3 regions of the Auritidibacter ignavus genome follow, and region 1 is predicted to be linked to each of the others. Evidence: predicted binding sites of a transcription regulator. Region 1 holds the regulator's gene; each other region holds the start of a gene.
The links. Region 1 encodes LexA, which represses DNA repair genes until DNA is damaged. Its sites were predicted from a motif close to TCGAACANNTGTTCGA; they were not measured.

Region 1 (4,619 bases):
CTGTCGGATGCGATTTTCTCCAATATCGGACTGGCAGAAATGCCATTGTTGGCCACGATCGCCCTCGTAGCAGCCTTCAATATCTTGATTCATCTGGGGTTCGCCTCGGCTACTGCACTGGCCTCGGCCCTGATCCCGGTCTTCATTGCACTGGCCGGTTCGATCCCCGGGCTACCGAACGAAGGTCTTGGTTTTGTGCTGATTCAGCAGTTCGTGATCAGCTTCGGCTTCATCCTGCCCATCTCGGCACCACAGAACATGTTGGCCTACGGTACCGGCGCGTTTACCTCGAAACAGTTCATCAAGGCCGGTATCCCGTTGACCATCGTGGGCTACCTGCTGATTCTGCTATTCTCGGCCACCTATTGGCAGTGGATCGGGCTGATTTAGGTCTTCCGCTAGAGCCAGCCGCCCCGATAATAAGGGCAAACCATCGCAGGTGCGACAGAACCCGTTAGTGGTCCTGTCGCACCTGCGATGCTCAAGCGGTGGTTCGGCTGATACAGGCTATACCGAGCGCAAGACCGAGACGACTTTGCCCATAATGGTGGCGTGATCACCGAGGATGGGTTCATAGTTGGTGTTTTGAGGTAGCAGCCAGGTGTGACCATCCCGTTGCCGGAAAGTCTTGACAGTGGCTTCGTCGTCGAGCAAGGCAGCGACAATTTCGCCGTTATCGGCGGTATTCTGTTGGCGGATCACGACCCAATCGCCGTCACAAATCGCAGCGTCAATCATGGAGTCACCGCGCACCTTGAGCATGAACAATTCACCCTCGCCCGTGAGCTGTTTCGGAAGCATCATGTAGTCTTCGACCTGCTGGTCGGCAAGAATCGGCCCACCGGCAGCAATACGGCCCACTAGTGGCACCGCCACGGCTTCGGCTGGTCCCATATTCATGCGAGTATGCAGGGCCATCATTTCCGCGGCATTCATCGGAACTTCTGGAGCCATGTCGTGCTCATTGTCGGTGTCAGTTATCAGATAGCCGTACTCATCTCTGAGGACTTCGATACCGCGTGGAATGTGCGGATCGCGTCGGATATAGCCATACTTGGTCAACTTCTTCAGCTGATAAGTCACCGAGGACAATGACTGTAGATGGCACCCGGTACCAATCTCTCGCATTGACGGCGGGTAGCCCCTCTCGGTGATGGATGCCCGCAAAAAGTTCAGTACCTGGCGCTGGCGCCCACTGAGTTTTGGAACGTGCTCCGCTGGGGTCGTGGACTCAGCAGAGTCCATTTGCTCGCTCATCTAGGTCCTCCGTTCTAAAAATGTCCGTGCCCTCTGATGAACTAGCACCATGAGCCTCGAACGGATTTTTCCGATAACTGGTGGCCGTTGCTGAAATTCTATCGGATTACCGAACAGATTCATAGTTGTGTTCGAGAGATTCATTGCATCGTTCGAACAAGCATGTTAGAAAAGATGTACTAGCAATTGTGTTCGGCAAGAACACGTGGATTCGTACTGATTTTGCACGATGAGATAGGGAAGATCATGACTATCGCTAACCATGCTTCAACCTCGGTGAATGCCATGTCGCTGACTCGTCGCGGGCGTCTGGTCTTCCGCGCTGTCCCTCTGGCTGTGGTTGGTACACTGCTTGTGGGTTTCTTCGCGATGGTGCTGTTTGGTTGGGGTAACCCCTCAGCCGAGGCAAGCCACCAGTCCCATCAAGCCGGTATGGTGACGCTGACTGTCGGGTATGGCGACACGCTGTGGTCTATTGCCGGTGAGATTGCTCCGGAAGAGCCCCGTGCCGATGTGGTCACCCGTATTGCGGAACTCAATGACTTGGAAACCTCCGATATCGCGGTGGGAGATAAGCTGTTTGTCCCGCGTTATCAGTAAGGCTCAGGGCCGGCTAAGCTGGAGGGGTGGATTCTCAGAAAAGCTTCGACCCCACAGCCCTGCAGCGCTTACCTTTACGAGACGCGCTACGCGGTCAGTCTCCCTACGGAGCCCCTCAAATTGAGGTTCCCTACGCGTTGAACACCAACGAAAACACTCACCCTGTCCCGCCGGCGGTAGTGGATGCAATTGGGAAAGCAACGCTTCAGGCTGCGACAACGCTGAATCGTTACCCGGACCGGGAATTCACGGAACTTCGAGAACAGCTGGCGCAGTATCTCGGACACGGTCTGAGCCGGGAACATCTGTGGGCTGCAAATGGCTCCAACGAGATTCTTCAGCAAATACTGCAAGCTTTCGGCGGGCCGGGGCGAAGTGTGCTAAGTTTTCCGCCCACGTATTCGATGTATCCTCTGTTGGCGTTGGGAACTGAGACAGCGTACGTCTCTGGCGTCAGAGCCGAGGACTTCACGCTCAGCCCTGAATCAGCTGCCCAACAAGTACGTGAAACACGACCGAACCTCGTCTTGTTGTGTTCGCCTAATAATCCCACCGGCACCGCGCTAGGTCTTGACGTGGTAAAGGCTGTGTATGAGGTGGCGTCCGAGATTAATGCCCTGGTGGTCGTTGACGAGGCCTACGCGGAATTTGCGCTGGAGGGCACCGCATCCGCACTGAGTTTGCTTCCGTCCCGTCCGTTGCTGATCGTGACGCGGACCATGTCGAAGGCCTTTGCCCTTGCCGGGGCTCGCCTGGGCTACTTAGCCGCGGCGCCAGAAATCACCGATGCTTTGCGTCTGGTGCGTCTGCCGTACCACCTCTCGGCAACGACACAGGCCACCGCATTAGCAGCCCTGGCCCACCGGGAAGCCTTGCTGGAAAACGTGGAAGCCATTCGAACTCAGCGTGATCGTATTGTGGCGGACTTGACCGAGATGGGCCTGAAGCCGCATACTTCTGACTCGAATTTTGTGTTCTTTGGGTGGCTCGAAGATGCTCGCGCGGTGTGGCAGAGCTTGCTTGATCGTGGAGTCTTGGTGCGCGATGTCGGGATCGCGCACCATCTGCGCGTCACTGCGGGGACGGAAGAAGAAACCTCGGCATTCCTCAAAGCTCTCAGAGACATCGTCACCCATACGGACGAGCTCCCGCTGTAGAGTGAGCAGTGTTAACCACTAGTCCAACCGGGAAATCCAGGAAGGCCACGATCCCTTGGGTGCAGAACTACTTTCGGGCCGTCGTGCCAGCATGACACGCACGACCTCTGAGTCCAACGTGTCTGTCGAAGCAGATCTAGACGGTACCGGTCAATCGCAGATTTCCACGTCGGTGCCTTTCTATGACCACATGCTTACTGCGGTTTCGAAGCATTCGTTGATAGATCTGACTGTGACCGCTAGTGGCGATACACATATTGACGTCCACCATGTGGTCGAGGATGTTGCGATTACCTTGGGCGAGGTGTTAAAAACTGCTTTAGGGGATAAATCCGGAATTCGTCGTTTTGGTGATGCCCTGGTTCCGCTCGACGAGTCTCTAGCCCGGGCAGTAGTGGATTTGTCAGGACGGCCCTACGTTGTCCACACTGGTGAGCCAGCAGGGCAGGAATATCACCTGATTGGTGGACACTTCACCGGATCGATGACTCGCCACGTTTTCGAATCCATTGCCCACCACGGTGCCCTGTGCCTGCATATGGATCTCATTCGAGGCCGTGACCCTCACCATATTGTGGAAGCGCAGTTCAAAGCGTTCGCCCGTGCGCTCCGGACAGCCGTCGAGCCCGACCCTCGGATGCAGGGCACGATTCCCTCCACTAAAGGGGCCCTATGAGCCAGCAGGGTCGCGCCACAACTGTGCAGAAGAAAACGGTCGCCGTGCTGGACTACGGCTCGGGGAACATCCACTCCGCCGTTCATGCCTTGCGTCGGCTTGGCGCCAAGGTCGAGGTCACCGCTGACGCCGAACAGGTCCTGAACGCTGATGGCCTTGTCGTCCCCGGGGTGGGATCCTTCGATGCCGTCGCCAACGGCCTGCGCGCCATCGAAGCGATGCGATGGATCGGGCGCCGGATCGCTGGCGGGCGAGCTGTGTTGGGGATCTGTGTGGGCCACCAGATTCTGTTCGAAACCGGTGTTGAACATGGAATTACTACCGAGGGTATGGGGGAGTGGCCCGGCACCGTTGAGAAGCTACCTGCCGAGGTGTTGCCCCACATGGGATGGTCTGAAATTCGGGCTCCCGAGAACTCGGTGCTTTTCGCTGGTCTGCATCGGGAACGATTCTATTTTGTGCATTCCTATGCCGTACGACGCTGGGAGTTCGACCAGAACTCCCAACACATGCGACCACCGCAAGTCACCTGGGCACACCACGGGAGTGATTTCATCGCTGCCATTGAGAACGGCCCACTATCCGGTACCCAGTTTCACCCGGAGAAATCTGGTGATGCAGGAATGCAGTTGCTCAACAACTGGATTGGAACGCTTTAATGCCGGTATGGTCAACATTGTTGATCGCGCTGGGAGGGATTCTGCTGGGCGGATCGTGGTCATCGTATCGGCAGAAATTTCCCCTCTGGGTCACGGTCAGTTTCGTGGTGGTGGGCATCATGGCTATTCTCGCCGGATTCCTGACTGTTCCCGCTGTTGAATGATCGCCCGAACCCAGCACCTTCGCGCCCAACACCCCACAACAAGGAAAACCACCCATGTCTGAACGCTCTACCTCGTTGACCCTGTTTCCGGCCGTCGACATTAAGA
Region 2 (4,619 bases), 1.3 Mb from region 1:
CACATCACCCGCCCGGGCGGACTTGCACCGGTACGTTGGCTGTACGTGATCATCTCCTCGATCATCGTCAACATCACCCGCTCGATCCCCTACGCGATCTTGATCGTCGCGCTGATCCCCTTCACCCAGTTCTTGGTCGGCACTGCCATCGGCCCCATCGCCGCCACGGTGTCCCTGACCATCGCCACCGCACCGTTCTTCGCCCGCCTGGTCGAAACCGCACTGCGTGAAGTCCCCGCCGGCACCGTGGACGCCGCCCAGGTCATGGGCCTATCGAAGGCCCAGATCGTGTCCAAGATCTATCTGCCCGAAGCCCTCCCCGGACTGGTGGCCGCTTCCACCAATACGATCGTGGTGCTGATCGGCTACTCCGCCATGGCCGGGCTGGTCGGCGGTGGCGGTCTGGGCCGACTCGCCTATAACTACGGCTACCAGCGCTTCGACACCGCCGTGATGCTGGTGACCGTGATCCTGATCGTGGTGCTGGTCCAGATCATCCAGTTCATCGGCGATCAGATCGTCAAGTACGTCGACCACCGTTAAGCTTTCCTCCCCAACGAACCACACACCCACCTTGGAAGGAGAACTCTCTGATGACCTCATTCACCTCACGCCGTCGCATCCGCCACGGACTGGCCCTCGGGGCTACCGCCACCATCACCGCCCTGGTGCTGACCGGTTGCGGTGAAGAAGGCGGTGGCGACAATGGTGGCGACGGAGACGTCACCACCATCACCGTTGGTGCCAACCCGGTTCCGCATGCTCGGATCCTGGAGTACGTCGATGAGAATCTGGCCGAAGATGCCGGTATCGACCTGGAAATCAACGAATACGATGACTACCAGACCCCGAACCGTGTGCTGGACGAAGGCGGCGACGACGCTAACTACTACCAGCACCTGCCCTTCCTGGAACAGCAGGAAGAGGACCTGGGATACGATTTCGATCACGGCGATCCGATCCACCTGGAGCCCTACGCTGGCTTCTCCGAGAAGCACGACTCCATTGACGATCTGCCCGATGGCGCCACCATCGGTATCACCAACGACCCGGCCAACCAGCCCCGCGCACTGCAGCTGCTGGAAGCCGAAGGTCTGCTGGAAGACATCGGTGACGACCAGGGCGCGCTGGATCTGACCGACGAACAGAACCCCAAGGGCCTGGAGTTCGAAGAATCCCAGCCGGAGTTCTTGGCTCAGGTCGTCGATGATGACTCCATCGACCTGGCCATCATCAACGGCAACTACTTCCTGGAGGCCGGACTGAGCGTCGATGACGCCCTGGTCGTGGAATCCGCCGAGGACAGCCCGTGGGGCAACATGCTCGTCTGGCGTGCCGGCGACGATAACGACGCCATTGCCACCCTGGAGGAGCTGTTGCACTCCCAGGAAGTTGCCGACTTCATCACGGAAGAATGGCCCAACGGTGAAATCATCCCCGCCGAAGGCGACAGCTCCGAGTCCTCCGAGGACGCCTCAGACGAGGAAAACGCCGAGGAAGAAGACGCTGAGTAACTCTCACCGAGTCTGACTAAGGGTTTGACTAACGCCTGCCACCGCAGCCAACCACCACAGTTGTGCCATCGGTGGCAGGCTTTTTTAACGCCCTGGGCGCCCCGGTGCCCGGGCACCCATTACTCACGAAAATCCTCCAGGGTCGAGACCGGGATGATGTGATAGGCCGGTTGCTCGTACGGGTGCACCGCGAGTGCGGCTTGCACCGCTGCCCGCGCTTTATCGATCGGGGCCATCATCTCGATCCGGTCTTCAGCCACTTCCTCGGCACGCGCTACCTCTCCAATGGCCGGTGCAGCCCCCGGCAACGGAGTGAACCGCCCGGTGCCCTGAGAGGTGAACGATGCTCCGTAATACTCACCGATCGGGCCCACCGCCTCAGCGAGCGCGTCACGGACTGCTTCGGCGTTCTCGGTCGGTACGTAGATCACAATCACGGCATAGCTCATGGCACATACTCTAAACGACCACCGTGGGCTGGAATACCTCCGCAGAGTTGTTGCCGGTGACTGTTCAGACGTCGCACATGTTCGATTAAGCCGTTCGAGTGCCGGTTGTCCACTGTTCGAAACGCACACTTGACGTCAACCGCAACTCCCGCATGATTAAGCGGTTTGCAGCCATCCACACCCTTCGCGCACACCCTTGTTATGGGAACAGCTGTACGATATTATGGGAGTATAACTCGAACAATCAGATGGTTTATCGAACGCATTGAGGTGGTGAAGAGCATGTCAGTGACGGCGGATCCGCGCAGTCGCGACATGCAGGCTGTCCCGGGCCTCCTCGACGAAGAAGCCCTGCGAGAGGCATCGCCGGGCGAGATGCTCCACGCCGCGTGCCGGGTACTCCAAGCATTAGGGTCGCGCATGGGCTCAGAGAGTGCCTTCGATGACCTCGCCAGGTGGCGCGAAGACGCCTCGGCTACCGACTGGAACTCCACGCTGGCCTCTGATCGTGATTCCGAGCAGGTCGAACTCACCGCACCGGATAACTATCACGACAGCTTGCCCGGTCTCACCCATGCAGCCGAAGAACTCAGCACCGGTCTTGACGGCCTCCAGACGACGCTGATGGGGCTCACCACCCGGGCCTTGACCACGACCGCAGAACAACAAGCAGTTCTGGGAGTTCCCCGCACAATTCGAGGACCGAAAAATGAAAAAAAGTACCTCGAGGAATACCACGGACTGGGTCGCAGAGATATCGCCCAGCGAACGATGCGGGCCCACTATACGGTTCCGCCCCCACCACCGATTTCAGGTGGCCCCGCCCCTGAACTTGAGTTCCCAGACTTTGCGCGTAGCTTCCAGCGCGGTCACATGCGGACCGCTAACGCCGACCGCCTGATCAAGCTCACCGAAGATCTCAAACGCTATGCCCGTAGAACATCCGCGGATCCGGCACGGGTGGACGCGATTCTTCAAGAAATGATGCCAGTGCTGACCCGTCACGCAGAAACCATGAGCGTCGGCGACTTCCATCAAACGTGCCGTGAGTGGTTGCCCAAACTGTGCTACTACATTGATGCCGACGGCCCCGCACCCGAAGATGGCCTTGAACCACAACCAGCTCAAGAACAGTTCTGGGTCGCCTCGCGACAGGATGGTGGTCTGGACTTCGGCGGGACCGTCTTCGGCCTCAATGCCGAGCTGTTGCGAACCATTGAGGCCGCAGCAAACAACTATGCCGTGCTACGTCGTGGTTCTGAGACAACCGGTGTCACTGACAGCCACAACTCAGATGATGAGAGCTCGGCGACCGAGCCGAAGAACCCGGTTATTCAGGCATTGAAAGCAAACTTTCCCGAGATTTCCCCCGATGCACTGGCCAGTATCGATGCAGCGGGAAACCAGCACTCCTTTGACGGGGAGAACCTCTACGATCCCCGTCATCGCGCACACCGTGCAGTGAACGCGCTGTTCGGTGTACTGATTGCCGGCATTGGCGCCGGGAACGCCAAGAACGGGTTGCCAGCAACGCGCGGTCAGTCCACCAAGATGATCATCTCGATGGACTACGAGACCCTGAGCGAACAATTGTCGCGACGACACCAACTCGATGACGATTTGAAGAGACAATCACTCGTGAAGTTCTTCAGTCACCACCGAGAAGGCGATCCAGTCGATGATGATTCTCCGGGCCACCGATTCAGATCTGAAGGTCAATTCTCTGGAACCATTCATCCCAGCAAATTACGATCAGCCGCCTGTGACGCAGGATTGATCCCGCTGGTGTTTGGCAGTGACAGTGAAGTGCTCAATCTTGGCCGAGAAAAACGAATGTTCTCCACCGCGCAATACCGTGCATTGGTGGCTCGAGATCGTGGTTGTGCCACACCGGGGTGTACTATGCCCGCTGCCTATTGCCAGATCCACCACATCACCGAATGGGAAAACGGTGGCGACACCAATATGGGCAATGCGGTCTTGCTCTGCCAGGGCCACCACACCGATGTGCACTTAGGCAAATGGCGCATTCAACGCATCGACGCCAAGGGGGTCTGGTTTGTCCCAGAACCCTGGGTGAGCCCAGATCCAACCCCTCGGCGTAACGCATATTGGCATCACTAAGGGTCGCAGCTTATGTCAGCGCGTGGCCAGCCGATCCCAGCGCCTGGCAGGCCTGAACGATCCGCTCGCTCATAGAGGCTTCGGCTTTCTTGCCCCAGGTACGCGGGTCGTACATTTTCTTGTTGCCGACTTCGCCATCAACTTTGAGCACCCCATCGTAGTTCTCAAACATGTGGGCAGCCACCGGACGCGTGAAGGCGTACTGGGTGTCGGTATCGATGTTCATCTTGATCACACCATAGGACACAGCGTCAGCAATTTCTTGATCTGTCGAGCCCGAACCACCGTGGAAGACCAGGTCGAAGGGGCGCTCCACGCCGACCTTGGCTCCCACCTCACGCTGGATTTCGTCCAACAGCTCGGGACGGAGCTTGACATTGCCCGGCTTGTACACCCCGTGAACGTTACCGAAGGTCAGCGCGGTAATGTAGCGACCCTTCTCGCCGGTTCCCAAAGCCTCAACGGTCTTCATGCCGTCTTCGACCGAAGTGTAGAGCTTGTCATTGATCTCGTTCGCCACTCCGTCTTCTTC
Region 3 (4,619 bases), 720 kb from region 1:
GGTCGTGGACTTCAAGAACACCGTGATTATCATGACCACCAACTTGGGTACTCGCGATATCTCCAAGGGTGTGATGACCGGTTTCCAATCCGCCTCCGATACCACTACCGGTTACGAACGGATGAAGGGCAAAGTCCAGGAAGAACTGCGTCAGCAATTCCGTCCCGAGTTCCTCAACCGCGTTGACGACGTCATCGTCTTCCCACAGCTGTCCAAGGACGAGATCGTGCAGATCGTGGACCTGTTTGTAGACCGGCTCCAGGCCCGTTTGCTCGAGCAGAACCTTTCGGTCGAGCTCGATCAAGCAGCCAAGAACCTGTTGGCCGATCGTGGCTACGATCCCGCGATGGGTGCTCGTCCATTGCGTCGTACCGTGCAACAGTTGGTGGAAGATCAACTCTCCGAAAAGATCTTGTTCGGTGATATTCCGGCCGGATCCAAGATCATGATCTCTACCACCGGCGAAGGAGATGACGCAGAATTGACCTTCACCCCGGTGGAGGGAGATTCGGAGTTGGACGCCGCTCCCGAGCGGGAAGCTCTCGAAGCCTAAGCACTAAGGCCGTCACCGCACTCGGTGGCGGCCTTAGTGCTTCCGGTAGGCATTGCGTCGAGGGGATGGATCGGGATCCAGCCACGGCGCTGGAACAAACCACACTCCGTGCTCGTCGATGCGGTCGATCGTCCACTTCTTGGTATGTACATCCACGTGGTGGGCGCTACACAGTAGCACCGCATTATTGATGTCTGTCTGCCCGCCGTTCTCCCACTCGACAATATGGTGAATCTGGCACCAGGCCGCAGGCATAGTGCACCCCGGGGCGGCGCAACCTTGGTCTCGGGCGATGAGAGCGCGATGCTGTGCCCCAGAGAATTCTCGTTTCTCGCGTCCTAAGTCCAACACTTCATTTTCTGCTCCCAGAACATGCGGGATGATTCCGGCATCACACACAGCCGCCCTGAGTCTTTGTGGGTGGACGGTGCCGATGAATTGTCCTTCGGAGCGGAATTTGTGGCCCTTCGGGGTGGTTGGAGTTCCTCGGTGGGTGGTGTAGAAGGCGTCTAAAGAAGATCGTCGCTGGTCGTCATCGAGCTGATATCGATGCGCCAGTTGGTGAGAGAACGTCTCGTAGTCCATCGTGATGTGGACCTTGGTGGCTTGGCCTCGCGTGTGGGGAAGTCCGGTCTTGTTTTTGCCCAGCGCAATTCCCGCCAGCAAGACGCCGAAGAGAGTATCAAAGCTACGCTGAGCCCGCGCTCGAGTATCGAAAAGAGCCTGTTCGGAATAGAGCCGCTCACGGTGTTGCTCGTCAATGCTGACGATGGTCGAAGGGTCCAACTCCGGGAAGTTTGCCTTGAGCGCTGTCAGAATAGGGTTCTCAGGTGCCTCAGTACCGGTGGTACCGACCTTAGTTTTCATCACCGCGAAGTTATTCGCCGCATGGTCGATGGTGGCCAGCAGCTCGGCATAGTGCCCGTAAGCAGTGCCACCGAAATCGACACCGCCATCATGACGAGGTTTAACCCAGAACTGATCGGTGCCTCGTTGGGGCTCCAGCACTTCTTCCGGTGCCGGTCCATCTTGGTCGAGAAAGAAGCACAGCTTGGGTTTCCAATCCTTACAGGTTTTGGCGAAGTCATTGACCGACATCTGACTCGCCTGATCAGTCATAATCGGAATCGCTTCTTCGAGAACCTTCTCCACCAGCGTGGTTGGAGTTGACGTTTGGGCGCCGTAGCGACGAATCTCTTTGATCAGGCGAATGAGTCGATCCATGCTAGCGGTGGGGAGTTTTCCGGAGCGAAAAGCGTCACCAAGGGCGGGGAACTCCACTTTTGGAGCCGGGCCCCCGGAAATAGGTGGGGCTGGTGGGCTCAGATACTTGGAACGCTCGATATGTTGCTGAGCATCGGCGGACCCAACCCCGGTGCGATCGGTGAGGTATTTTTTCTCATTCTTAAACCCGCGAGCAGTGCGGGGAATCCCTAAAACAGCCTGTTGTTCCTCCGCCGTGGCCGTCGCGCGGGTGGTGAATCCAGTCAAGAGCGCATGAACATGATCCAGGCTTCTGGCGACCTGCTGTGTGGTGTGGTGCAAGGTCGGCAAGGAATCATGCATATTGGCCGGTGGAATGAGCGTGGTCGGTGTTTTCTCAGCAGCCAGATGGGAATTCCATTCCGCATAGCCATGATCTTCGCGCCATCTGGCCAACTGGTCATAGGCGTCAGGAGCTTGGAAATCTGTTGCCAATTCAGTCATGACGAGTTTGACCAGCTCAGCCTTCTGTCCAAAGGTGGCAGCGCGCAACTGATCGAGATCGACGAAGCTCAGATCCGGTGTCGGCATGGCCACCTCCTCGGTTCGTTCGACGATGGATCTGCGGGTGTCATCCGCAGCGCTGATCGATTGCTTTCTAGACTATCGAAACTGTGTTCTATTACGTGGTGCAGATGCCAACTGTGGATGAGAAGATGACATCGAGCTGGTGATCCGCTGTGAATCCACAGTCCACGTCTCGACATTGACCGATGAGCTCGTTAACGTGAGAGATATGACGACAAATCAAACCGCACATGGTGAAACTCAAATCCAGGTCAGCCGTATTATTGATGCACCGAATAAGGAAATTTTCCAGGTGCTGACTCTGCCGGATAATCACGCTCGTATTGATGGCACCAGCACCGTCGTCTCCGAAGATAAGACCGACCGAATTCAGCAGGTCGGCGATGTGTTCCGCATGAACATGACTGGCGATCACATGGGTGGTGACTATAAAACTGATAACCACGTGGTGGCCTACGACGAAAACCAGCTACTAGGCTGGAAGACCGCTCCGGCAGGAACCGAGCCTCCAGGTTGGCAGTGGATCTACGAGCTCGAGCCACTCGACTCAGATCAGACCCGCGTGACGCTAACCTACGACTGGTCGCAGGTCACCGACCAGGACCTGCTGGCCAAGAACTTGTTCCCGCTGTTCACTGAGGAACAGCTCGAGGGCTCGCTGAATAATCTGGCCGCGATCGTCGGGCCAGAATCCGAGTAAAGAAACTCCTTGATACACGACGGCGCCCGGTGCCTGCTGGCCTGGGTGCCGTGCTGTGTGTTGCGGGCTAGAACTCCGAGGTGATCGAGTGGCCTTTGGTGGCGGAGTCTGAGCCCCGATATGATCGGTGTTCAATGGCCTGGTGGTAGTAGCCCATGAGCTGTTCGGCCAACACCGGCCAGGACCGCTTGCGGACGGAATCCTGGGCGGCATGGCCGAAGTAGGCGCGCTTCGTGTCGTCGAACAGCAGATCGTAGGCGTAATCGCGCAGCTGGTTCAGATCGCCCGGGGTGTACAGCCACCCGGTGTGGCCCGGTGTGATCAGATCGACCGGTCCGCCAGCGCGGGGAGCGATGGCTGGTAGTCCCGAGGCCATGGCTTCCTGGATGGTCTGGCAGAAGGTCTCCAGCTCGCCGGGGTGAATGAATAGATCGGCGGTGGCCAGCAGTTCACCCAGTTCCTTTCCGGATTTGAAACCCGGGAAGTAGGCGTTGGGCATCAGCTTCCGCAACGTGGACTTTTCCGGACCATCGCCGACGACAACCAGCTTCACTTTTGGCATATCGTGGATGATCTTCAGGTCCTCGACCTGCTTCTCCGGGGCCAGACGGCCGATGTAGATCACAATGCGCTGGTCCGGATCGTCCCCGGTGAGCTTGGCTCGCAACTTCGGCTTGGCTAGATCGGGGGAGAAATTGGAGAAATCCACACCGCGACGCCAAAGGTTCAAGCGCTGGAAGCCGTGGTCGTCGAGCTGCTTCAGCGTGGCAGTGGAGGGGGCCAGGGTCAGATCAGCGCGGTTGTGCAGATCGCGCAACACCTGCCAGGCGGTATGTTCCAGCAGGGCCAACCCGTACTTGGCCGTGTAGCCGGGCACGTCGGTCTGGTAGACGGCCACGGTGGGGATATCGAGCTTGTGGGCGGCGATGCCGGCGGTGCGTCCCAGCACGGCGGGGGAGGCCAGGTGGATGACATCTGGGTCGAAGTCCAGGATCCGGCGCTTGAGTTGAGCGACGTTGGTGGTGGCAATGCGTACGCTGGTGTATCCGGCCAGCGGGATCGAGGAGACGTGGCGAATCCGGATCTTTCGGCCGTTGGAGGCCTTCCAAAACTTCTGCGCCCCGCGTTGTTTGGGGGCGATGATCGACAGATCATGGCCGGTGGCCGCGTAGTGATCGGCGACCCTGAGAATTGAATTGGTGACCCCGTTCATCAGGGGCAGAAAGGACTCGGCAACGAACTGAATTCTCATACCTCCCAGGATGACGGGCGCGAACGACCGCGTAGTCACGATGAGGTAGCCCAAGGCTGACGGGTATGTAAATACTCGATGAACCCGGCCGGTCGTTAACCCGATGGACACCTGACAGTTGCTTTGAGATCAACCGGGACTTGATCGTTGGTGACCGGCAGGGGCTTTAATCGTGTGGCACGGCGTGACCGCGCCGGCTGATGAATCGTGAAGAGAGGTCGTCAAACCCGTGAAAATTTCGGTGATTGGCTGTGGCTACCTGGGGGCGGTGCACGCTGCGTGCATGGCCGAGCTGGGCCACGAGGTCGTCGGTATTGATGTGG

Region 2: a site for LexA is predicted at 2,167-2,182, ahead of QDX22_RS10135 (HNH endonuclease signature motif containing protein). Genes of this name have one in related genera too.
Region 3: a site for LexA is predicted at 2,423-2,438, ahead of QDX22_RS07620 (HNH endonuclease signature motif containing protein). Genes of this name have one in related genera too.

What each region holds. Positions count from the first base shown of each region.
Region 1 covers NZ_CP122564.1:946,275-950,893, reverse strand. The annotation lists gene QDX22_RS04195 (DASS family sodium-coupled anion symporter) at 1-390, shown strand, start outside; gene lexA (transcriptional repressor LexA) at 508-1,257, opposite strand; gene QDX22_RS04185 (LysM peptidoglycan-binding domain-containing protein) at 1,504-1,857, shown strand; gene QDX22_RS04180 (histidinol-phosphate transaminase) at 1,884-3,014, shown strand; gene hisB (imidazoleglycerol-phosphate dehydratase HisB) at 3,070-3,690, shown strand; gene hisH (imidazole glycerol phosphate synthase subunit HisH) at 3,687-4,349, shown strand; gene QDX22_RS04165 (hypothetical protein) at 4,349-4,513, shown strand; gene priA (bifunctional 1-(5-phosphoribosyl)-5-((5-phosphoribosylamino)methylideneamino)imidazole-4-carboxamide isomerase/phosphoribosylanthranilate isomerase PriA) at 4,568-4,619, shown strand, end outside.
Region 2 covers NZ_CP122564.1:2,223,393-2,228,011, reverse strand. The annotation lists gene QDX22_RS10150 (methionine ABC transporter permease) at 1-543, shown strand, start outside; gene QDX22_RS10145 (MetQ/NlpA family ABC transporter substrate-binding protein) at 594-1,514, shown strand; gene QDX22_RS10140 (YqfO family protein) at 1,634-1,963, opposite strand; gene QDX22_RS10135 (HNH endonuclease signature motif containing protein) at 2,246-4,087, shown strand; gene fbaA (class II fructose-bisphosphate aldolase) at 4,098-4,619, opposite strand, start outside.
Region 3 covers NZ_CP122564.1:1,666,333-1,670,951, reverse strand. The annotation lists gene QDX22_RS07625 (ATP-dependent Clp protease ATP-binding subunit) at 1-553, shown strand, start outside; gene QDX22_RS07620 (HNH endonuclease signature motif containing protein) at 587-2,347, opposite strand; gene QDX22_RS07615 (SRPBCC family protein) at 2,553-3,044, shown strand; gene QDX22_RS07610 (glycosyltransferase family 4 protein) at 3,112-4,296, opposite strand; gene QDX22_RS07605 (UDP-glucose dehydrogenase family protein) at 4,526-4,619, shown strand, end outside.